2 regions of the Pseudoalteromonas maricaloris genome follow, and region 1 is predicted to be linked to the other one. Evidence: predicted binding sites of a transcription regulator. Region 1 holds the regulator's gene; the other holds the start of a gene.
What was found. Region 1 encodes LexA, which represses DNA repair genes until DNA is damaged. Its sites were predicted from a motif close to TACTGTATNNNNATACAGTA; they were not measured.
Positions count from the first base shown of each region.

Region 2: imuA (translesion DNA synthesis-associated protein ImuA) is a predicted target of LexA. The motif match lies at 2,750-2,769, and genes of this name have one in related genera.

Region 1 covers NZ_CP024625.1:3,788,238-3,792,453, forward strand. The annotation lists gene coxB (cytochrome c oxidase subunit II) at 1-921, opposite strand, end outside; gene lexA (transcriptional repressor LexA) at 1,282-1,896, opposite strand; rRNA gene rrf (5S ribosomal RNA) at 2,230-2,343, opposite strand; rRNA gene CTT31_RS16895 (23S ribosomal RNA) at 2,461-4,216, opposite strand, start outside.
Region 2 covers NZ_CP024625.1:2,806,862-2,811,077, reverse strand. The annotation lists gene CTT31_RS12360 (TIGR03503 family protein) at 1-976, shown strand, start outside; tRNA gene CTT31_RS12355 (tRNA-Asp) at 1,087-1,163, shown strand; tRNA gene CTT31_RS12350 (tRNA-Asp) at 1,194-1,270, shown strand; tRNA gene CTT31_RS12345 (tRNA-Asp) at 1,303-1,379, shown strand; tRNA gene CTT31_RS12340 (tRNA-Asp) at 1,412-1,488, shown strand; tRNA gene CTT31_RS12335 (tRNA-Asp) at 1,538-1,614, shown strand; tRNA gene CTT31_RS12330 (tRNA-Asp) at 1,656-1,732, shown strand; tRNA gene CTT31_RS12325 (tRNA-Asp) at 1,762-1,838, shown strand; gene CTT31_RS23560 (hypothetical protein) at 2,256-2,471, opposite strand; gene imuA (translesion DNA synthesis-associated protein ImuA) at 2,781-3,467, shown strand; gene CTT31_RS12315 (Y-family DNA polymerase) at 3,470-4,216, shown strand, end outside.

The sequences.
Region 1 (4,216 bases):
CATTGCAGGGAAGACACCTGGTAGCCCAAGCCCGGTTGGTTGATGGCAAGCTGCGCAATAAGCCATGTAAGTTTGTTCACCAACCTCCATTAACTCTTCTTTCGAAAGGGTTTGTTGGGCAACTGCTTGTGACTCAGCCTCTGCTTTTGCTTTTTCAGCTTTAGCATCGTTGAGCCAACTATCAAATTTATCGGGACTTACGGCCTCGACAACGACAGGCATAAAGCCATGATCTTTGCCACATAATTCAGCACATTGGCCTCTGTAAATTCCTTCATCGTTTACCTTTGTCCATGCCTCATTTATAAAGCCTGGATTGGCATCCTTCTTCACCGCAAAATCGGGCACCCACCAAGAATGGATGACATCATCTGAGGTCATCAAAAAGCGAACTTTCCTATCGGTGGGAATAACTAAATGCTTATCAACTTCAAGCAGGTAATTTTCATTTTTTTCTTTGAGATCACTAATTTCATCTTTCGGAGTAGAGAGCAAAGAATAGAATTCAACATCATGCCCCATATACTCATAGTGCCATTTCCACTGAGAGCCTGTGACCTTAATGGTCAGATCAGCTTTACTCGTGTCTTCCATAGCAATAAGCGTTTTTGTGGCTGGTATTGCCATACCAATGAGTATCAGGAAAGGAATTGCTGTCCAAAGTATTTCCACTTTGGTGCTTTCATGAAATTGCGCTGCAACAACGCCTTTTGACTTTCTGTGTTTTATAAGCGCCCAAAACATAATCCCGAATACAATAACCCCAATGACGCAACATATTAGAAATATGGTCATGTGAAGCTCATACACTTGATGACTAATGTCTGTAACACCTTGCCTCATATTGTAAGCGCTGTTAGCAAGTGAGGGCATGGCGATTAGCACTGCGATGAATGCTACAACTAATCGACAAATTTTCATTTGACGTCTCCTTCAAGACAACTCGTGGTTGTCTTTTGTTATTATTGGATGACTGTCATATTGTCTATTTGTACATAGACTTACTGCACGACTATTAACCAATTAGTCAAAAAACAAACAAATTGCAAGATTTTCGAGAAGACCGACTTTAGAATCAAAACTGGGAACTATAGGGGGTAAAACAAAGAATGATGAAAAATAGTGTATAAAGATCAGAAAACTAAAAATATTACTAAATGATTAAAGTCACTATAATCATCCTACTTTCACATAGTTAGAAAAGTTAATTATCACTTTTTAAACAAAATATAGTTAAAGCAAGCGCAACTTTATATTTAACGCTACACTCGCTCTCATAAACTACATCCAGTCAGCACTTCGGATAACGCCGACAGCTAACCCTTCAATGGAGAAATTTTGATGCTCTAGATCCACTTCAATCGCTTTAAATTCTTCATTCTCAGCATGCAATAAAACTTTCTTCCCTTTCTTTTCAAAGCGTTTAACTGTCACGTCCTCTTCTACGCGAGCCACTATCACTTGGCCATTTTCAGCCACCTGAGTGCTGTGAACAGCTAGTAGATCACCATCCATAATGCCAATATCCTTCATGCTCATACCATTAACTCTTAAAAGGTAATCAGCATTAGGTTTAAAAAAACTCGCATCTACATTACAGTGGCTCTCTACATGTTGCTCTGCCAGAATAGGCTCACCAGCAGCAACACGGCCAATAATAGGTAAACCAAGTTGTTCGGATTCATCCTCTACAAGTCGAATCCCTCGGCTTGCGCCTGGGACCATTTCGATAACTCCCTTTTTCGCAAGCGCCTTAAGATGCTCTTCCGCTGCATTTGCACTCTTAAAACCCAAAGCATCAGCTATTTCAGCACGAGTTGGAGGCATGCCAGTATCTTTTATGAATACTTTTATTAATTCAAAGATTTGTTCTTGTCGTTTTGTTAGAGGACGCATTAACTGGTGTTCCATACAGTGGTTTATTTACTGTAAGTATATACAGCTCAAAAAAAATCGCAAATGTTTCTTTATTCGACATATTTTAAGTGTATTTGCTAATAGCATTAATTAGAGCACCATTAAACAAGAAGTGAAGTCTGTGCCTCAGAGCATAACCTACGACTCTACGCAATAAGAAATAGATTATTAAGATTTAGGGCTGATTAACCACCACCTACCATGTTGCACTATGCTGATACTGTGGTGGGAGCGAGTTCATCTCGCGAGGTTTTCTATATCCCAAACAGCAAAAAACCCGCTGCATTACTGCAACGGGTTTTTCTTATTTGGCCCTGGCGATGTTCTACTTTCACATGGGTAATCCACACTATCATCGACGCTGTTTTGTTTCACTTCTGAGTTCGGCATGGGGTCAGGTGGGTCCAAAACGCTATAGTCACCAGGAAATTCTGTTCATCAATGAAGTCTCCCTCATCAATGTAAATCCGGAAAAAGCTATTAAATTCTTTTGTCTACTTTAGTCTATTAACTTCTGTCACTTATAAACCACTTTGGCGTTGTATGGTTAAGCCTCACGGGTAATTAGTACGAGTTAGCTTAATGCCTCACAGCACTTCCACATCTCGCCTATCAACGTTGTAGTCTTCAACGGCCCTTCAGTTGACTCTAAGTCAAAGTGAGAACTCATCTCGAGGCCTGCTTCCCGCTTAGATGCTTTCAGCGGTTATCAGTTCCGAACGTAGCTACCGGGCAATGCAATTGGCATCACAACCCGAACACCAGCGGTTCGTCCACTCCGGTCCTCTCGTACTAGGAGCAGCCCCTCTCAATTCTCAAACGCCCACGGCAGATAGGGACCGAACTGTCTCACGACGTTCTAAACCCAGCTCGCGTACCACTTTAAATGGCGAACAGCCATACCCTTGGGACCGACTTCAGCCCCAGGATGTGATGAGCCGACATCGAGGTGCCAAACACCGCCGTCGATATGAACTCTTGGGCGGTATCAGCCTGTTATCCCCGGAGTACCTTTTATCCGTTGAGCGATGGCCCTTCCATTCAGAACCACCGGATCACTATGACCTACTTTCGTACCTGCTCGACGTGTCTGTCTCGCAGTTAAGCTTGCTTCTACCATTACACTAACCGTACGATGTCCGACCGTACTTAGCAAACCTTCGTGCTCCTCCGTTACTCTTTGGGAGGAGACCGCCCCAGTCAAACTACCCACCAGGCACTGTCCTCAACCCCGATTCAGGGGCCTAAGTTAGAACATCAACACTACAAGGGTGGTATTTCAAGGTCGGCTCCACAGAAACTAGCGTCTCTGCTTCAAAGCCTCCCACCTATCCTACACATGTAGGGTCAATGTTCAGTGCCAAGCTGTAGTAAAGGTTCACGGGGTCTTTCCGTCTAGCCGCGGGTACACAGCATCTTCACTGCGATTTCAATTTCACTGAGTCTCGGGTGGAGACAGCGTGGCCATGGTTACACCATTCGTGCAGGTCGGAACTTACCCGACAAGGAATTTCGCTACCTTAGGACCGTTATAGTTACGGCCGCCGTTTACCGGGGCTTCGATCAAGAGCTTCGCCTAAGCTAACCCCATCAATTAACCTTCCGGCACCGGGCAGGTGTCACACCGTATACGTCATCTTACGATTTTGCACAGTGCTGTGTTTTTAATAAACAGTCCCAGCCACCTGGTCACTGCGGCTCTCGTTTGCTTACAGAGCAAGTCTTTCACAAACAAGAGCGTACCTTCTCCCGAAGTTACGGTACAATTTTGCCTAGTTCCTTCACCCGAGTTCTCTCAAGCGCCTTAGTATTCTCTACTTGACCACCTGTGTCGGTTTAGGGTACGATTCAGTATGAACTGAAGCTTAGAGGCTTTTCCTGGAAGTAGGGCATCAACAACTTCACCACCTTAGTGGCTCGTCTCGACTCTCAGCCTTAGCAACCCGGATTTTCCTAAGTCACCAGCCTACAGCCTTTCACATGGACAACCAACGCCATGCTTGCCTAGCCTGCTCCGTCCCCCATCGCATTCATACCGAGTACGGGAATATTAACCCGTTTCCCATCGACTACGCTCTTCAGCCTCGCCTTAGGGGTCGACTCACCCTACCCTGATTAACATGGGATAGGAACCCTTGGTCTTCCGGCGGAGGAGTTTTTCACTCCTCTTGTCGTTACTCATGTCAGCATTCGCACTTCTGATATGTCCAGCATGCCTCCCGGCACACCTTCAGCCACTTACAGAACGCTCCCCTACCCCGCAGACAAAGTCTGCAGCCGTAGCTTCGGTGGTATGTTT
Region 2 (4,216 bases), 980 kb from region 1:
TTTGCCCCCGCTATTATTCCGTGGTGAAGTGTTGAAGGTAACAGGGCGCGTGACTAATGATGGCAAACAGATAGATGTGGGTTACTTCCGGGATGTTGTGACTTTGTATGTGGAGTTCTCTAGTACCAATAACGATGAATATGCCAACTTTGGTGCAGGTACGCAAAGCGTGACCGACTTTAAAGATGATGGCCGAGAGTTTGATGAAAGACCCTTGGATGGAATTTTTACTGGTGAGTTTAAATTAAACTTTCCAGCGGGAGAGTGGCAGCCTGAATTCTTCATTGAAACGCCCATTCTAAAAAGGAGAGTGATCAAATCACCTATTGTTATCGCTGAGCCGCCATTCAACTTTGAATTGATGCTAGCGGGTGAAAACGAGCTTGAACATGGCCTTACTATTACGATAGACGACACGGTTGTGAAACCTGAGACCATATTGCTACAGGGCAAAATTTTCTACCCTAATGGTGAAGAGCAGATGTTTACCTTAGATGCAGAAGAGCGGCTTTATCGTCAGCTGCCAATCAAGAATTATGATTGGGGGCGTTATAGTGTAGAAATCTCCGCATTTGGTGAAAATATCAATGGCCGTGAGTTTATGGCAACGCTGCCAAATTACAATTTTGAAATTGAAAGACCCATTGAAAAAGTGCCTGAATTGGAAGCCGCTGCGTTACCAGCAGTGAAACAACCTGAGCCAGAACCAGAGCCGACAATAAGCACAGCGCTATTAGTCAGTATTATTGTTGCTGGTAACTTAGTTGTATTATTGCTCGGTTGGTTAGCCATTCGTATTCTGGTGCAAAAAAAGCCAATTAGACTAAAAGTACCAATGCCAAAGAATCCATTTAAGAAAACCGAAGAAGTCATTGATCTTGATGATTTAGGACCATCTGAAAATAACGCAGCAGGGAATGGTTCAAAAAATGACAAATCAGGTGATATTTTGAACCTTTCAATGAAAGATAACTAAAAAACACGGTTTTTTTTCAAAAAACGGTTGACTCATGAGGGGGTCATTCGTATTATTCACGCCGCTGTCAGGGAGCACACCTTACAGCAAACACTGCAAGAATATGACGCGGAGTGGTAGTTCAGTTGGTTAGAATACCGGCCTGTCACGCCGGGGGTCGCGGGTTCGAGTCCCGTCCACTCCGCCAAATTTCTTCGTAGTATCAATAAGTCGCGCTGGAGTGGTAGTTCAGTTGGTTAGAATACCGGCCTGTCACGCCGGGGGTCGCGGGTTCGAGTCCCGTCCACTCCGCCAATACTTATTACAAACGTGCATTTGCTTCTTATGGAGTGGTAGTTCAGTTGGTTAGAATACCGGCCTGTCACGCCGGGGGTCGCGGGTTCGAGTCCCGTCCACTCCGCCAACACTTCGAAGCAAAAAATGCGAATACTCAGTGGAGTGGTAGTTCAGTTGGTTAGAATACCGGCCTGTCACGCCGGGGGTCGCGGGTTCGAGTCCCGTCCACTCCGCCAATGTATCGCATAACTATATTCAAGCTTTATGACAGCTTGTTTACTCGCTGGAGTGGTAGTTCAGTTGGTTAGAATACCGGCCTGTCACGCCGGGGGTCGCGGGTTCGAGTCCCGTCCACTCCGCCAACACTAAAACGAGTAAAATAATGTCATTAAGATATCTCTGCGGAGTGGTAGTTCAGTTGGTTAGAATACCGGCCTGTCACGCCGGGGGTCGCGGGTTCGAGTCCCGTCCACTCCGCCATTTAAGATATCTTGCAAATCTATCACTGCGGAGTGGTAGTTCAGTTGGTTAGAATACCGGCCTGTCACGCCGGGGGTCGCGGGTTCGAGTCCCGTCCACTCCGCCAGTTTGCATTTTCTTCTAAGCAAGCTTCCTTTACAAAAATCAAAATACCAAAAAGCTCATTTACCGTTAGTCTTCCCTTTGTCATCACTATCAAGTAAGTTATTTTTCAACATCAGCTTATAATAATGTCGTTATAACTTTGCCAGTTGCAGCGAAGTGGTAGTTCAGTTGGTTAGCTGTTGACTAAGAGAAAGCGGTCTGTTGCGGCGGTTCGACGCTTCGATTCGAGTCCCGACTACTGGGCCAGTTTTCATTTTCTCTTCTTAGCAGTCTTCCTTTTGTCATCACAATCAAGTCACTTATTTTTCAGCATAAGCTTATAATAATGTCGTCATAACTTTGCCCGTTGCAGCAAAGTGGTAGTTCAGTTGGTTAGCTGTTACCTAAGTGGGTAGCATTCTGCTAGGTCAAAAGACGGTTATCTACGCGCCACACTCATTGTTTTACGTCTCAGTTCTTGTCGCCTTTTATACAAATAGACTAGGGCCTGTTGACCTTTGCTGTTTGATTTTTGTTCTTCTGAGTGTGTTTTGGTCGCGACGCTCGACTTGCCGCCTAGTAATCTAGGCAAAAGTTGAGCAACAATGAACAAAGCGCACTCAGATGAACCCAAAGGGCAGCGCTTGATTAGCATTTCTTCTGTGTTGCCCCACAAGGATGTGGGGTAAGGTGACTTTGCAGGAGCACAAAGTCTTTATCGCCAGACTTACATAGAATGACTATGCTACGCTGGCTCTGTCTTGTATAAATACCAATCAAACTGCTGCAAAACAAACTTGAAAGATCAACAGGCCCTAGTTGTAGACCTCATTTCTCCTAAGCAAAACACGATTAACTTAAAGCGCAAACTATGGTTATTTTTAACTCGCCTCTTTTCTAGCGATCTACTTGCGATCTGCCTTTATTTAAATATACTGTATATATAAACAGTGTCTGGTGATATATGGCGAATTATATAGATCTTCTTGAACGTAAAAACCTGCTTTGGCGTGGACGTGGACAGGCCTTGCAGCATGATGTCGTCAGTACTCGCTTTGCTGCACTTGATGATTTACTGTGCGGTGGTTGGCCGCAACAAGGTGTGATTGGTGTTAAAACTGCAATGGGAATAGGAGAGTTAAGGTTGATATTGCCCCATTTTGTGGATGATAACCGTTTGAAGGTATTAATTAATCCTCCAGGGCAAATACATGCCGCGGCATTGCATTATTTATCGTTAGATCTGAGTGAATTTATGATATTGCAGCCACCAAGTGAAAAAGAAGCACTGTGGGCTGCGGAACAATGTGTAAAAAGTGGTGCGTGTAGTGCGCTTGTACTTTGGCACGAAGCGCTTTCTATTGCTGCTGTAAAGCGTTTGCAGTTAGGTGCACAGGCGGGAGATTGTAGGTTATTTGCTTTGTACCAAGCGCAGTACGCCCAGACTTTACCATTTACACTTTCAGTGGTTTTACAAGCACAGCACAGCGGCTTGGATGTGATAGTAAAGAAGCACAAGGGGCACTTTGCACATCGCAGTCTTAAACTAGAGAATCCCCACTATTGGCCAGAGCTTGAAAAGCCGAATCTACCTCATGTTAGCGATAATATAGTTGCATTTTCGGGCTATGAGCGGCGTTTAACGAGCTAGTTATGTGGTTATATCTCTATTTTCCTATGCTGCAACTAGAGGGAATGACAAAGCAAACGGTTTCCGGTGATTTTGTTACACCCGTTGTTATTATTGATGGCCGCAAAAACCAGATAGTGCAGTTAAATGATGCAGCGCAGCAGCGAGGTATAAAAATAGGAATGGGCCTTGGGACTGCTTGTGCATTGTGTACACAGCTTCATGTTTTGCCCTACGACGACTTGCTAGAAAGACAGCAGCTATTAGAAATTGCCAATATGCTTTATCAAGTAAGTGCAGATATTGTAATCGATGAACCTAATGGCCTTGTGCTTAAAGTCGATTCTATGCTGTCGCTCTATCATGATTTGCCAAGTTACTGGCAAGTAATATCTGGACAATTAGCGCAGCTTGGCAAGAGTTATTATTACGGCATGGGTGAGTCCACAATAATGGCTAAACTCTTGGCGCGAGAGTATTGCAATGCGCTTGTGTTAACTCCGTGCCAAAAGCGTCATTACTTGGGGAAAATAGGACTAACACGTACAAGTCTAGACAGTCGGGTGGTTGAGCTGCTTGCTCGCACCGGAGTTAAAAACGTGGCGCAGTTAGAGCTGTTTGCACTCAGTGAGCTGGCTAAACGTTTTGATACTGAACTCGTACATTATGTCGGCTGCTTGTTTGGAAAACTAAAGGAAACCCTTAACTATTACCAACCTGCGGAAACCTTTGAGCTTACTGCACCTTTACTTTACGAAGTCGAAGTAATG